Regions from separate parts of the Sneathiella limimaris genome, predicted to be linked through region 1. Evidence: riboswitches for the same ligand, from Rfam matches in the RefSeq annotation. Region 1 holds a riboswitch; the other holds the start of a gene.
What was found. A riboswitch is a leader RNA that binds a small molecule or an ion and turns the genes downstream of it on or off. The one in region 1 is predicted to bind cobalamin.
Positions count from the first base shown of each region.

Region 2: it holds a riboswitch for cobalamin, as region 1 does, so the genes downstream of both, HH301_RS17340 (CbtB domain-containing protein) here and bluB (5,6-dimethylbenzimidazole synthase) in region 1, are expected to answer to the same signal.

Region 1 covers NZ_JABBYJ010000001.1:2,650,933-2,658,567, forward strand. The annotation lists gene HH301_RS12890 (hypothetical protein) at 5-568, shown strand; gene HH301_RS12895 (serine hydrolase domain-containing protein) at 621-1,820, opposite strand; gene HH301_RS12900 (hypothetical protein) at 1,913-2,104, opposite strand; gene HH301_RS12905 (LysR family transcriptional regulator) at 2,220-3,140, shown strand; cobalamin riboswitch at 3,201-3,380, shown strand; gene bluB (5,6-dimethylbenzimidazole synthase) at 3,430-4,116, shown strand; gene HH301_RS12915 (PAS domain-containing sensor histidine kinase) at 4,113-5,933, opposite strand; gene HH301_RS12920 (hypothetical protein) at 6,255-7,635, opposite strand, start outside.
Region 2 covers NZ_JABBYJ010000003.1:351,435-359,069, forward strand. The annotation lists gene HH301_RS17315 (hypothetical protein) at 125-898, shown strand; gene HH301_RS17320 (hypothetical protein) at 901-1,518, opposite strand; gene HH301_RS17325 (DUF1636 family protein) at 1,685-2,050, shown strand; gene HH301_RS17330 (hypothetical protein) at 2,031-2,549, opposite strand; gene HH301_RS17335 (CbtA family protein) at 2,624-3,316, opposite strand; gene HH301_RS17340 (CbtB domain-containing protein) at 3,320-3,490, opposite strand; cobalamin riboswitch at 3,523-3,752, opposite strand; gene HH301_RS17345 (PAS domain-containing protein) at 3,991-4,557, shown strand; gene HH301_RS17350 (ATP-binding protein) at 4,566-6,911, opposite strand; gene HH301_RS17355 (sensor histidine kinase) at 7,057-7,635, opposite strand, start outside.

The DNA of each region.
Region 1 (7,635 bases):
GCATATGGTAAATTCTGTTCACGGGAACGGACATGGCCATGCCGCTAGATTTGTATCCCCCACCCCACAAGTCACAAATTCAGAAGAAACGGCCGAAGCCACGCCGACCCATCCGGGTAAAGGCAAGGCGGGCGCCCCCGGCCAATTGGCTAAAGAAATGCTGGGTGGTACACGACCACCTGGGTTCGCACTCGGCAATTTAGTTTCCTTAATTGCACATGGGGACCTGGAAGGCGCCCAGTCTTTGGCTGCCAGCGTGACCGCTCCCCCTCCATCTGAGGATCCTGCTCCGTCACCGGATGGCGTTGATGAGAGTGTTATTGGAGATATTGCCAGTCCTGATGAGACTACTGAAGAAACAAGTGACGCCGCACCTTTGGAAACTGCTGCAACGACGGAGGAAACTCCCTCTGAGGAGGAAGCCGGTGAAGCACTCGCAGCACCAACCACCGAAAATGATCCAGTAAACTCAGATGCAGAGATCGCCCTTGCAGGTCTTCAGGAAACGAGTGAGGACAGCTTGGTGGATTTATTCAGTTCTTCTGAGGAAGACACAAATCCAGTTTGATTTCGACCGGCGCGGTAGCAAACTTACCGCGCCGTCCTTCGCCAATCTGCGATCAGCTGGCCAATGCCCTATAAACCCGCCGTTTCAAATCCAAAGCAAATGGATGCGTGAACGCCATGACCCGCTGGGTCATCAACAACCCAGCTGAATTTGTTTCAGGTGATATCCACCATTGGGTACCCGCAACACCGCCCCACCAAATTTCACCGGCAACACCTTCTGGATCTTTCGCTGTTGGCTCGACCACCACAGAACCGACAAGACCGTATCCGCGTCCGGGAATGGCGCCCATACCTGCGAACTGAATGTTTTTACCTGCTGGCAACTGGTTTTGTCCAAGCAATGCACGGGTTTCCGGCTGCAACAGATCCATACCACCCGGGACCAGGCTCCGGATCAGGGCAATCATATCTTCCAACGTTGAAACCAGGCCACCACCGCCAGAGAGGCGCGCGCTAGGTTCTATGTATGCACCCCGATAAGGTAACTCATCAACGCGGGTAAGACCCGGTTTTGCCGGACGCATGATATCAGCTCCCTGATAATAGGCCGTCAAACGATCCAACTTGTCCTCTGGACAAATAAAGCCTGTGTCGTTCATGTCCAAAGGGTCGAAAATGCGCGTTTTGAAGAACAGATCCAAGCGCTGTCCGCTGATAACTTCGATCAAGCGACCCAAGACATCTGTTGCGATGGAATATTCCCATGATGTTCCAGGGTGATATGTGAGGGGGATTTCAGATAAAGCCGTGATCATCTCGGCCAGCGTTGTCCGAGAACTCATGACTTTTTTCTCAACGTATAGCCGGTTAATCAGGGTACCTGGATCAAACAGTCCATAGCTTAAACCTGCTGTATGAGACATCAGATTTCGAATAGTGATCGAACTTTTTGTGGGCTCCGTGTCTTTTTCAGATTTTGCATCTGCCAGAAGAACGCGGCGATTTCCGAGCTCAGGAATAAATTTTTCAATCGGATCGTCAAGCGCCAGCAGCCCCTCTTCCATGAGGAGCAGAACAGACAATGACGTGATCAGTTTCGTATTTGAAAAGATCCGGAAGATATGATCAGTCCGAAGCGGTATCTCCGCTTCCCGATCGCTCATCCCAGCCAAATGCACATCAACCAGATCCTGCCCCACCAATACAGCGGAGGAGATCCCCGCAAAAAGGTCCTGATCCACATAGTGTTGCATCCCCTGATGCAAGTCGGTGAAATCATACTGGCTTTCAATGATGGACATGTCTGTCATGAAAAACTCCCTCACTCGCGTTCTTATGCGCATTTGTTTCAGGATTTATCCCTAGCGCACTTTTCCGCCACTGTCATGAGGGAGTTTTGAAATCAGCGACCAACTGACAGCATGGTTTTGCGGCCCGTAGCCATTGGAATACTGTTCAACAGCCGGGCGATTGCACTTTTGGCAAGGGAACCAGTTTGCCTAAAGGCCTGTGAACGCAAGACATGAGCCTGCAATTCAACATCTTTTTGGATCTGATGACGATAGGTCTGGCCATTTAATGTCTGCATTTTCATAACTCGATCTCCTCTTTACAGGGAGTGTTCCCTGTTTCTGATGATCGGTTATAAAAGTTTTCTCAGCATAAATAATCAGGCTTGATTAGGTAATATTATTTGGTAAAATCAAATAATGTCATTTGATCCGACCAGTCTCGACCTCTTTATACGCATTGCATCTCTTGGTGCTATTGGTAAGGCCGGACGTGAATTTGGACTGTCTCCCACCGCGACTACCCAACGAATTCAAGGGCTTGAAGATGAACTCGGCGTGAAGCTCTTTAACCGGACCACGCGAAAAGTCGCCCTCACCTCTGACGGTGAGGTGTTTCTCAATCATGCCAGAAAGATCATTACGGCAATTGAGGATGCTCGCTCTGACCTCTCAACGACAGCAAAGAATATCAAGGGCGAACTTCGCGTAGCGGCGCCAGCCTCCTTCGGACGGCGGCATATCGCGCCCTATGTCACAGAGTTTTTGAAAGAATATCCCGACGTTCGTGTACGCCTTGATTTCAGTGATGGTCTTGTCGATATCGTGGATCAAGGATTTGATCTGGCACTCAGGATCGGTCAGTTGGCATCATCCACTCTTGTCGCAAGGAAGCTGGCTGAAATTCCACGCTTATTGACGGCCTCACCCGGCTATCTGAAAACTGCTGGCCCTATTGAAAAGCCGGAGGATTTATCCGCACATAACTGCATTATCCTTGGGAATAATCGAAACTGGAAACTGCGGGACCCGGAAGGAATTGAACATGAGGTTCGGGTCAATGGCAATCTCACCACCAACTATAGCGATGTGGTCACAGAAGTTGCCATTGCAGGCGGAGGCATTGCCTTGAGATCCCAGTGGGATATTCATCAACTCGTTACTGATGGCAAGCTTGTCCCGCTTCTGGACGACCACACAATAGTCCCGGAATGGAGCCTCTGGGCCGTCCGGCCTCCGGGCCAAATGGTCCCGGCCCGTGTTCGTGCCTTTATTGATTTCATAGCTGATAAATTCAAAGAATTGGACGCTTATCCGCTTTCAAATCCACATAGAAAGTAACCAGCGACTGTCTCATAACTTCCCATCTAAAAGTTTTCCTTGTCATCCCGTTTCGCTCATGCCCTTATGCTCGGGTCGAGTGCCTGCTAAGCAGGATAATCGGGAATCCGGTGTCATTCCGGAACGTGCCCAACGCTGTGATGGTGATGGTCAGGGTATTTACGTCACTGGTGTAAACCGGGAAGGCGCTCTGATCAAATGATCCTCAGTCAGAAGACCGGCTGGACAAAATAGCCCTACCCGCGTGGACGGCAGGATGGGCGTATTTTGACGTTGTTGGGGATTAACAATGACAGAAACATCAGTCCTGGCACCAGCCCAGCCTTTTACCAAAGACGAACGGGATGCCGTTTACAAAGCCATTCACACCCGCCGGGATGTGCGGGATCAATTCCTGCCAACTCCTATTCCAGAAGACGTCCAGAACCGATTGCTTGAGGCGGCCCATCACGCACCCTCTGTTGGTTTCATGCAGCCCTGGAATTTTATTATCATCCGCACGCAGCAAATGCGGGATAAGATCTGGAAAGCTTTTTCATCTGCGAATGAGGAGGCTGCGCAAATGTTTGAGGGGGATCAGCAATCCAAATATCGCTCTCTTAAACTGGAAGGTATTCGAAAAGCGCCGGTCAATCTCTGTATCACCTGCGATCGTTCGCGGGGTGGCAAGGTCATCCTTGGCCGCACTCACAACACCAATATGGATGTTTACAGCACTGTCTGTGCAATCCAAAACTTGTGGCTCGCTGCCCGGGCGGAGGGGATTGGTATGGGTTGGGTCAGCATCTTTAATGACGATGACCTGAAATCCCTGCTGGATATCCCCCCCAATATTGAAATTGTCGGTTACCTATGCCTTGGTTATGTGGATGAACTCTATCAGGAGCCTGAACTGCAAGCCAAGGGCTGGCGAAAACGGCTTCCCCTTGAAGACCTTATTTTCCAGGAAAAATGGAAACCGGAAGTACCGACCTAGCCCGCTTCACGATCCAGATCTATAATGTGGTGTTGATAAGGAAGGCGAATTGTCACGCAAGTCCCTTCTGCAAACTGGCTGGAGAAGATAAACTCGCCGCCATGCAGTTCTACAAGATGCTTGGATAGAGGCACCCCAAGTCCGGTTCCTTCACTTGTTGGTGTTGCGATATTGGTCACCTGCTCATAAGGGTTCAGGACAGCTTCAAGCTGATCTGCTCGAACGCCCACGCCGTTATCCTCGATCTCGATTTCAACATAACGGCCTTCAACCACTTGAGCGCGAACCTCAATGTGCCCGCCATTCGGTGTGAATTTGACAGCATTGCCAATAATATTGACGAAAACCTGCTTCAGGCGCACACAATCACAATCCAGCCAAATCGGAAAATCTGGCAGATGTTCGCGGATCTCAATCTGTTTGGAACTTGCCTTCAGATGCAGGAGGGAAATAGCCTGTTTGAGATCCTCGCGAATATCACATCTTTTCAGTTGTAGATCGAAGCGCCCTTCCTCAATCTTTGAAAAATCGAGGATGTCCGTGATAATCGATAATAGATGGGTACCAGCCGTCTTAATATCCTCAGCATATTCCCGATATTTTGGCGGTGTAACCTGGCCATGCAACTCTTTATCAATGATATCAGAAAAGCCAATTATCGCATTTAACGGTGTCCGAAGTTCATGACTAACATTGGCAAAAAAACGCCGACGTGTATCTAACGCACTTTCAGCTTCCATTTTCGCTTTAAGGAGTGAGTCGTGAACTTTCCGACGGATCGAAATATCACGGGCAATAGCAATATATCGTATCTTTCCCTCCAATGAGTAAGAGGAAATATTCAGTTCCAGCGGAAATTCCTGTCCATCTTTTCGGCGCGCTGGAACGGTCTCCGGTTCTCCATATTCTTTTGTCTCGAAATGAGACAACATTTCCTGCAACAGATGATGTTTATGCTGTGCTGCGTGCTGAAGCAGAATTTCTGCGCCCCTGCCCCTGACTTCCTCTTCTTTATATCCAAACATATGGCAGGCAGCAGGACTGAACAGCAATATACGCCCCTGTTCATCAAGTCCAATGACGGCATCGGCGCTATGATTGACCATTTCCCTAAACCGCACTTCACTCGCACGCAATTTCTCAACGGACTCAAACAGCACCTTATTTAGCCGTATTGCCCAGAAAAATAATCCAACGGATAGGACGATTAGGATCAGCAAACTTCCTAAAACATAATTGCTAACCCCTTGCGCCTGGGTAAGGGTATTGTTTAACTGATCCCGACCTGTGACGTTCAACTCCAACCAATGTTTTTCAAGATCATCAAGGGCGTTGATCATATCAACGTCGGAAACCTTAACGACTTGATCGACTTCAAAGGGGGATTTCCCCTGACTTACCATATCCGCCGCGACACTAAGCTGTTTCAAATAGTCATTGAGCGTGGCTTCGATCAATTGCAAATCCAGCATCTCACTGTCTGTGACCGGAAGCTGCCAATATTTTTCGACAATTGACAGGGCTTCGGCATGCTGGCTTTGGGCTAGTTGATGATACTCTTCCCGCCCCCGAAGCACGTAATTCTTGAAGTTGTGGATGAAACCGCCATAGCCGATTTGCTGCCGTAATGAGCTGAGCAGAAAGCCTTTTTGGGCAGGAATTTCTGAATAGTCCGTCCATTCCTGGTCGACCTGCTGATAAACCTTATTCACGGAAATCGTATAAAAGGAAAGGAGCAACGCCATTACGAGGACGGCAAGAAGCGCGGCCACTGCAAGCGGCTTTATTGCCCGAACTGGTTGTGCGCTCGTAACCATGAAATAATCATTTCCCCTCAAAAATGTACCCATATTCCATATATTCTAATATAATTAACGAATGGTAAGAGTTTAGATTCAATTTTATTCAACTATCGACCTAAACTGTTATTTTTTAATAACTTAGATACATTAGCCGAGGACGTGATCACCTCGAATTTACTGATAGTCGAACTCTGTAAACTGCTGAATCTAATCGATTTTAGAATTACTTATCGAGGGGAGACCCTGATCTGCGCTGGTCATTTGACTGGCGTCTTAAATCAGAATTCAACCAACTTCATCAAGATCTGAAGTTTTTCAGAAGAAAAATTACGATATTTATTCAGCCGCGATTGCCTTGCTCCGGCAATAGCAAGACGCATGTATTGGCACCGTGGCACGGGCGATGGCTTGATCAAGCATGAGACGGATGTGTCTGGCCTCTACCCGCTCCCCTCTTTTGACAAGGCATTCATGCAAGCCATGAAGGCTCCAAACGTTTCTCGGATGCTGGCACGGGCGCGGCAAGACATTCTCTAAACCGAGATCCGCCCGGTATATGGCTTCAGCTTCCTCATACTGATCCGCTTCCATCAACAGGGCCCCTAGCGCGTGACGGGTTGGCTGCATCCATCCCCAGGGTTCGTCATAAAGAAGGTTATCATCAAGAGTTACTGATCGGCGCAAATGATCCAACCCGTCTTCAATCCGTCCCGATTTGAAGGCAATCTCGCCATCCATCATGGCCTCCCCAACAGCGAGCACATCCTGGGCCGTATTGTTAAAAACCATACGTCCTTCCTGCACTGCATTTTGCGCGGCGATTGCCAGTCCCCGCTCGGCGACAGCTTCATCGGCCCGACCAAGATTGGCAAGAGCGATTGCGCGCGCCTGATACATGGCTGCCGTTGTATAACTGTAAAGTTCCTGATCTTCCGGGAAAGGCTCATCCAGTATCTCCTGCCACTGGCCAAAGCGGACCATCACGTGAATTTTCTTGCCATAAAAGGATTCAAAAAGTTCCGGCATAAACCGGACAACCGGCTCTGGCAGCATGCGCATCAGCTCTTCTGAAGCGGCAAGGGCTTTTTCTGGCTGTCCCAGGAACATGGCGCCATATGCCTCGAAATGCACATTGTGGATCCGATAAAGGGTATAGAAATTCTCTCCGCCGGCAATCGCTTCATATTTCTTGTCGATTTGGGCAGCCCGGTGGTTTCGCCAGACCACGTTTTGATACTCACCGCAAAGCACATCAATATGGGTTGCCATATGCACCAGATGTCCGCTGTCTGGCACCAGATCCACAAGTCGATCCCCATGTTTAAGAGCTTTTTCAGGGGTTGGAGACATCTCCATCAAATGAATATAAAGATGTAATAGACCCGGATGATCCCAGGCACCTGGTAAGTTCTCGAACGCCGCTTCCAGTACTCTTTGTGCTTCCGCGGTCGAGGCCCCCTCTTTTGGTTGCCCAAGGTTAAGATCCCATAGCTGCCACGGGGTCCGGTTCATCAATGCCTCAACAAAAATAGAGGTCACATCCAGATCATCTGGGTGGGCTGCATGGACTTTACGCATGGCATCTGAAAAGGCGTCGTTCCAGGGGCCATAATCCTCGATCTCTGGATCATCAGGGAAGCGATCTGCCAAAGCCTCGATCATCATGGCTTCCAGCGGTTTTAGCGAAGAACTGATCGACTTCGCCGTTTCAAGGGCT
Region 2 (7,635 bases), on a different contig from region 1:
GTCCTAATTCTAGAAATAGGACAACCGTCCTAACGAGTCAATCAGAAATTTGAAGTTGCCATTTGGTTGTGAGGGCGCGAGACTGACACAAACAGGGGTTTTGTGTTTTGAGGGGGAAACCTGCTTGATAGCTATTGCTATAATCTGTTACCCACTGCTTGTATTCGCGCTGGTGGGACTTTGCTTTGACAAGTTTTACAAGGGCAAGAGCAAGGGTAAATGGGTCTGGATACTGAGCTTAACAGTGGTGCTTATCCTGGCACCTATTTGGAGGCCGGTTTGGACTAACTCAGCGCTTTATCTGTTATGCGCAACGCAAAGCGGTCCCAAATACATCAAGCAAATTCCGGAAGGTAGCTCCTACCTTCGTGTTGATAAGAGCTATGCGATGAGAGGCAACAAAGTCTATGGGTGTGATGAAGATTGCACAATTCTGTTGTTAAGAGGAGAGTTTGCGTCCATAGAATTCTACGTCAACTCCTCATCCCCAAATCTGCTGCCTGTCAGTGAAGGGTATGTTTCCTACTATTTGGCTGATGAAAATTCCAAAGAATGCGCCAAGTATAACAAGGCTTTACACAACCCAGATTTCATTCCTGCAAAAATACTAGCGGGAAGCGGGAAATGCCTGACCTATAAAAAACTTTCTAAGCCACAGTCCTCTATTATTTATGACAACAAAAAGAGTTGGGTGGAGTTTCTGGGCTTGAGTTTCAGGAAGTTTACAGACGGTTATTTTTTGAACGGTAAAGACCCTGTTTTTCAATTCGACAGCTTCCTTTTAAGCCCGAGAGAAGCAAAAGGAAATTTCAGTTTTTTCATGTCCAGGTCATGCGGCAACTTTTTAGATCGTAGAGAGAAAGATTTTAACGTTAGAACCTATTGGTTAGATCAGTGACCTCAACCCACAGCCCGATCGCTCCTTGCTTCATCCAGCCGCTCGAAGAAGGCGATTTGGTCGAGCCAGCCTTGGGTGGGATCTCCAGCGCGTTCGGCGAATTTAAGCTGGGTTTGGGCGATGCTCATGAGGTCCACTCCTTCTGACATGATCTTCTGGAACTCCGGGCTGTCGGGGGAGAGCGGAGTTAGGCCCGCGTCATAAACATGACGCTGCAGATGGGTGCGAAATTCCTCCCCATGGGTGGTGAGCATCATGAAATCCTTGGTGGAAATCAGGTCATTTTCCTGCAAAGCCTTGGCAAGGGCATCCACCTGGCGCGGGGAGATATTGTGAATGTCATATTTGGCGGCAATTTCATCGAATGTCATGGGGGCTGCAGGGGTGACGGCCTGAGAGTTGGAGGCGGCCCCTGCCTCCTGCGCGGCGATAAGGGCCTGAGCCGTTGCGACACTGGCACCGCCCGGGCGGTTGCCGGTCACTTTTGCCGCCTGCACCATCTTGGCGGCGGACCGATCGGCAAATTCTTCCGTCGTTGCAAGGGCAGCCTTTGCCTTTTGAACCGCTGAATGATAGGTCGTGTAGATGGCATTTGTGGACGCAGATGTGGCAGTTACCATGGCTTTCCCCCTTTTTTCAGGCTTCTGGATACCTGGCGGCACCCGTTTTATTCACACTTTATTAAGCAAGTTTCATGCCACTTTTAAGTGTGTAAGAGGGATTGCGTAAATAGCGTAAAGGGGCGAGAATTCGACAGCTAACTATTTTTTGTGTCGAGTGTTAATCATGCCCCCACCAATTTCGGAAATCCTGATCTGTAAAAGCTGCCAGATAAGCTGCGGCGCGAACGGGTTTGTCGATGCGGTTGCTGACGCCCTCAACAGGTCGGATCAGGCGGATGGGTTTATCGTTCGGGAGGTTGAGTGCATGAATAACTGTGATGCGCCCATCAGCCTCGCCTTGCAGGGGGAAGGGCTGGCGACCTACTTTTTTGCTGGCATTGAAGCGGATAAGGATGTTGAGGATATCATCAACACCTGCCGCACCTATCGGCAGAGCGAGGGCGGCTGGATTGAGGATGCGCGGGACTGCGGCTCTCTTCGGTTAAAATTGCAGGCGAGGGTTCCAGCGATCAATCCACGTGAACGATAAGCTCGCTCTGGACCGGTTTGCCATCCACCCGGTAAGAGCGGTGATCATTGGCATTTAAGGTCACCTGAACCGTGTTTTCACCTGCAGGCATACTGTCCATGTGGAACCAGTCCCCATAAATGCGGGCGCGCTTTTCGCCGTTCACATAAATATGGGCATGCCCCTCCCCGGCCACATGTTCGAGGCTGGCGTGACGCGGGGCAAACGTGAAATTCTGGGTCTGCAAAAAGACATTCCAGCCGGCAACCGGATCCTTATAGACGGCAAATTCAACGCTAGGTGCGCCAGCATCGGCAGGCAGATCAACAAATGAGCTATGAAGGGCAGCGTGGGCCGCCCCGCCATGATCTGCAGATCCATGAGCGCCGTGCCCCCCATGACTTGCGGGATCTGAATGATCATGACCATCCAATGTAATCCCGTTTCCGGCCGCAACCAAAAACCCGGCAAGACCACCGAGGATTAGACCAACCCCTAAAAGACCAAGAGAATTACTCATCAGATCAGGTCCTTAAAACCAGTATAAATATAACGACATCCTGAAGAGGCTGCCCCCTTCAGGATTGAAAGGACTTAGGCCGCAGTTTCTGCTGCCTGCTCCCGCTGCCAGAAATAGCCCGCAAACATTCCAGTCAAAACCCAGGCAGCAAAGCCAATGCCCAACGCCCGGCTGGCAAACAACGCCCCGATTTCTGTGGGTACTGGACCCGTGAAATAATCAGGCTCCGGCGCGCCAACCACATGCGGCGCAAGCAACAGAACAACCGCAGCGCCCCAATAAAGCCAGCTGCTTTGAAAGGCAATCAGCCAAAGCGCGATAGCTGTGGCACCCGCAGTTGCAAACCACCAGCCCTGACGCAAATAGACATCTGCGGCGGCAACTCCCGGCACCTCTGGCGCAAGGGTGAAGGCAGGTGCAAACTGAAAAGCTATGAAGCCGGCTATGCCCCAAAGAAGACCGGTCCGCGCGTTGATTTTCGCGCCTCTCTCCTCGGCGAAAGCCATAGCCGCAACCATCAGCAAGGCATATCCACAATAGATGACAATGCTAAAACCGATGCTAAGCCCGTCGCGAACGGCTTCAAAGCCACCAACGTCCTGCTGGGCACTCGGCGGATTGCCGTTACCGAAATGGACGAGCTGGCCGCTCTCGTAAAGCTCTGCATGCAAGAGAACAGGCTGCACGAAGTAAAGCTGCAGCAGACTCGCAATAAAGCCAGCGGCAGCACCAGCGAATAACGCGCTGGTCACTATACGGGTAAACATGGGTTAGTGGCAGGGAAAGCCTGTCGCGTGACGCACGTCGTGAGCCGCATCATGCAGGGTGTTGGCCTGGATATGGCCTGCCACGAAAACCAGGGCCAGTCCCATCATCGCAGAAAACAGGATCGGTGCCAGTTTGCTTTTGGAAGCAGATAAAGTGGTAGTCTGCGCAGTCATTAAATTCTCCTTTTCCTGTCGCACCCGACAAAGCTACAAACTCGCGTCTGGCAGGTTTCCTGGCTTGTGGATCCTTGCAATCAGCCAGCCTTCCCGGTTTCCCAGTGGCATTGTTGGCCGTTACTCCTCACCTACAGTTGCGGGGGCAGCCACGGATTTGAACTTTGTTCCGGTCAGAAAGCTGAACCGTTATCCGTACCGTGTTCCCTTTTTCACCTTTCTTCGTTTTACCGAAGAGAGGACCAAACAAGCGAACAGTATCAGCTTCATCTCACAACTTGAAGCTTTTTTAGGGGAGCTGCTTCATTTTCTTTGTCTCCGACAATTGGAAAAGTCATTGCAATATCCGACACTTCAGAGAAACAAACGCAATCTTTTATAAGGGCCTTACACATAAAATTACCAAAAACACTCGAAAAAGGCGATATTTGGGGTGTAACCGGTGTAAAACCATAGTACTAATAATCGCTAATTAATACCTCTACATACAACCGAAATACATGCTCTCACTTGAACTGCTGGACACTGTCCCAAATGTGGATACGACCATTCTCAAACTGGCAGAATGCTGGAAGAATTGGCGCGGTGAACGCCTCATTCCGCTTCGCCAGGACGTGCGTCCGGAGGCCCTTGGCAGTGCGCTGAGCGGCATTTGCATCTATGAAGTGATTGCGCCGGATGAAGTCATTATTCGGCTTGAATCTGGCGTTATCAGATCATTGACAAGCGAGTCAGCAAAAGGGGCAAACGTTATTGCCATGACCCCGGAAGAAGACAGAGCCATCCGGATCGAGCGATATCAGAACACCCTGTTCACCCCATGCGGCATGTTAGGGCGCGGGGACCTGAAATTTGCCAAAGGCAAGGTCGTGGATATGCTGAGTATTTTCCTACCGGTCGCTGAAGAAGTCGATGGGCCTGCCCGGTTTGTGTATGTGGGACAGCAAGTCATCAGCACCAACGACTGGAAAGAAGATGAAATGTCGGTAGTTTCTGATCTTGCCCATGAATTCCACTATGTTGACATCGGTGCCGGTTACCCATCAGCCAACAGCGCCTGTGCCTGAGTCTGTGCCTAGCTTTTGCGGTTATTAAAGAAATGGTCAGCCTGAGCTCTATTTGGGAGCCGAATGACAACCTCCGTCCCCACTCCGAGCTCGCTCTTCAACTCCAGCTTGCCGCCGTGAAGCTGAACCAGGATCTGGGCAATGGATAGCCCAAGCCCTAAACCTTCATGAGCGCTCATATAACCTTGCCGGATCTGGCCAAATTTCTGCAGGGCCGTTCCGATCTTATCCTCGGCGATGCCGATCCCGGTATCGCGAATGCTGATCACCGGAGCACCGCTATCGTCCATTTTTGCGATCAGAGAAATCTCACCGCCCGGTCTGGTAAATTTGATTGCGTTATCCAGCAGATTGAAGACGATCTGGCGAACCCGCACAGGATCAGCCAGAATTGGCGGTAGATCATCTGGGATAGATTGCGTGAGATTGAGCTTTCCAGCTTCAATCCTATCTTGCTCCCGCCGGATGCAGTCCTGCAGCAAAGCTGCCAAATCAAACTCTTCAGGGGTAATCTGAAGTTTCCCTGTTTCAATGCGCGCCACATCCAACATATCAGTTACCAACCTGAGCAGATGCTGGCCAGCGGTTCTGATATGCTCCGCATATTCCTTATACTGCAGGCTTAACGGACCTAGGATCTCATTCACCATCATATCCGAGAACCCGTTGATAGCATTCAGTGGCGTTCGAAGCTCATGACTCATGTTGGATAAGAAACTGTTTTTGGCTTCATTGGCGGCAACCAGTTCTTCAAACGCGGTTTTCAGCTCCGCTTCCTTTGCTTTCTGTTGTGAGAGATCAGCGGCAAGCGTAACCCGCCCACCGTCCGGCGTTCTGGCCTCCCGATACAGGAACCAGCCACTTTTACGGTCCATTTCAAAGGGCTCGCCGGGCTTGCGATGTCGCTGCAAACGCTCCTTAATATAGGCTTTTTCGCGCCCGGCAGCGTTCTGCAATTCACCGGAGTAAGCATCCGCCTTCACAATATCGCTGAAAGAAACGCCGGGCCTGAGTATTTTCTGGGCTGCTGTCGAGAGATGACGCCTATAGGCAGAATTCCAAATCACGGCTTGATCCCGATTATCAAAAATTGCCACCCCATCATTCATCGACCAAATCGCCCGCGCCAGTCGATCATTCTGTGTAATGCTGGCATTGACCCGAAAAGCCAGGATCGCAGCATAAAAGAAAAGCATCATAAGAATGCCATAAGGCGCAATATAGAATGAGCGAATGAGACCATTTGCATAGAGCAGGTCATTAGCACCGGAAAGCACCAGAGACAGCGCACCCATGGTGATCAGCCAGGCGCTGGGAACTCGCTCAACCAGCACATGACGGATCTCAATCACACAGGCGATAGTCACAACGAGCAGATGCAGCCCCAGAAAATAAACCAGCTCTACTGGCAACCCTTTCGGCCAAAACACGACACAGATCGAAATCGTTGCGGCCTGATACACGATCACATGAGAGAGGACCCGGCTGATCTTTCGCTGGTGAACCTGATAGATAAATTCATAGATCAGCGCGATGAGGAAAGCCCCACTGATATAACCAAGCCGTTCATCCCAATGGTAAGGCACACTGGGAAACAGAACGACCAAGGCCGCATTTGAGGTAATCATGTAACTGGCAGCAGCAAAGGACATGACATAAAGAACGAGGTAGGCCTTTTCCTGAGGTCGTCCTAAATGCAGCGTCACCATAAAAATTCCCAGGCAGATGAGAGCCCCGCTCAAGAATAGATCCTGGGAAAGATCCAATATGCTCTCAAACTGCTGTTCACTGTCCGGCCCAATGGTGAAGGTATTGAAAAATCCACCCCCAGCGTAACTGGAGAAATTGGACACATGAATAAGGAGATCAAGCTCCCCCTCAACGCCTGTGAGGCTGCTATATTCGCGCGTAATAAATGCGACAGCCTTGTCAGAGGTCCTCGCAGGTTCACCAGCCTGCATCCAAAGCTGACCGTTCACATAAACACGGTAGGCATCCTGAACACGTCTGAGATAAAAGCCAAGTTGATCGGATTGTTCGGGCAAAAGAATTTTAAGCCGGTAAGTGCCATATCCATATTTTCCAAGTTGCTCCCCATCCAGTTGATAATTCAACCAAGTTCCGGGGACCTGGATATAGGTCAGCGCGTCCTGTCTTGTGGCGGGATCAGCAGGATCTAAGAACTGGTTCCAGTAAAATTCCCACTCTCCCTTAATTTCCAGCGTGCCCTGTTTTTGGAAATCCCAATCCCGAAGATCGAGCACCCCCTTTTGGGCGACAGGTGCCTCAGCGCTTGCCAAAGCAGCATGGCTCATAAACGCAATCAAGATTGCGAGAAGCAGTTTACAGACCATTTTTTGCTTTAGGGAAGACACTTGAAACTTAGCCTTGGAATTTACGACCCACCCTCACCTAAATACTAATTTAGATGAGCCGCAAACAAGTTATTTTGATTGAGAATAAACAAATTAATTCTGGAAAAGGGCAAAGGAGATGCCGTTACGACACCTGCTGCTGTTCAAAGAATTGCTGGGCATTCTCGATAGCTGGGAAGATTGCCGAAACTTCTGTGCCAACGCCCAGCTTACTCTTAAGCTGTAACTGCCCACCGTGAAGCTGCATGAGAATTTGGGCAATCGACAGACCCAGACCAAGCCCCTCATGCGCGTTGAGATGACTTTGCCGGATCTGACCAAATTTTTGAAGGGCAATTTCAATCTTGTCTTCGGGAATTCCGATGCCTGTATCCCGCACGGTGATGGTCGTTACACCGTTCACATCCACTTCTACGCCGAGGGAAATCTCACCGCCTGCTTCGGTGAATTTAATCGCATTGTCCATGAGATTAAGGACGATCTGACGAACCCGAACCGGATCCGCATATAAGGGTGGCAGGTTATCTGGGATGGATTTCACAAAGGATAGCTTTCGAGCCTCCATCTTTTCCTGCTCCATCCTCACACAATCCTCCAGCACTGCTGGCAGATCAAATGCTTCTGGCGTAACCTGCAATTTTCCAGTTTCAATCCGCGCCACATCCAGCATGTCAGTCACCAGACGAAGCAGATGCTTGCCCGA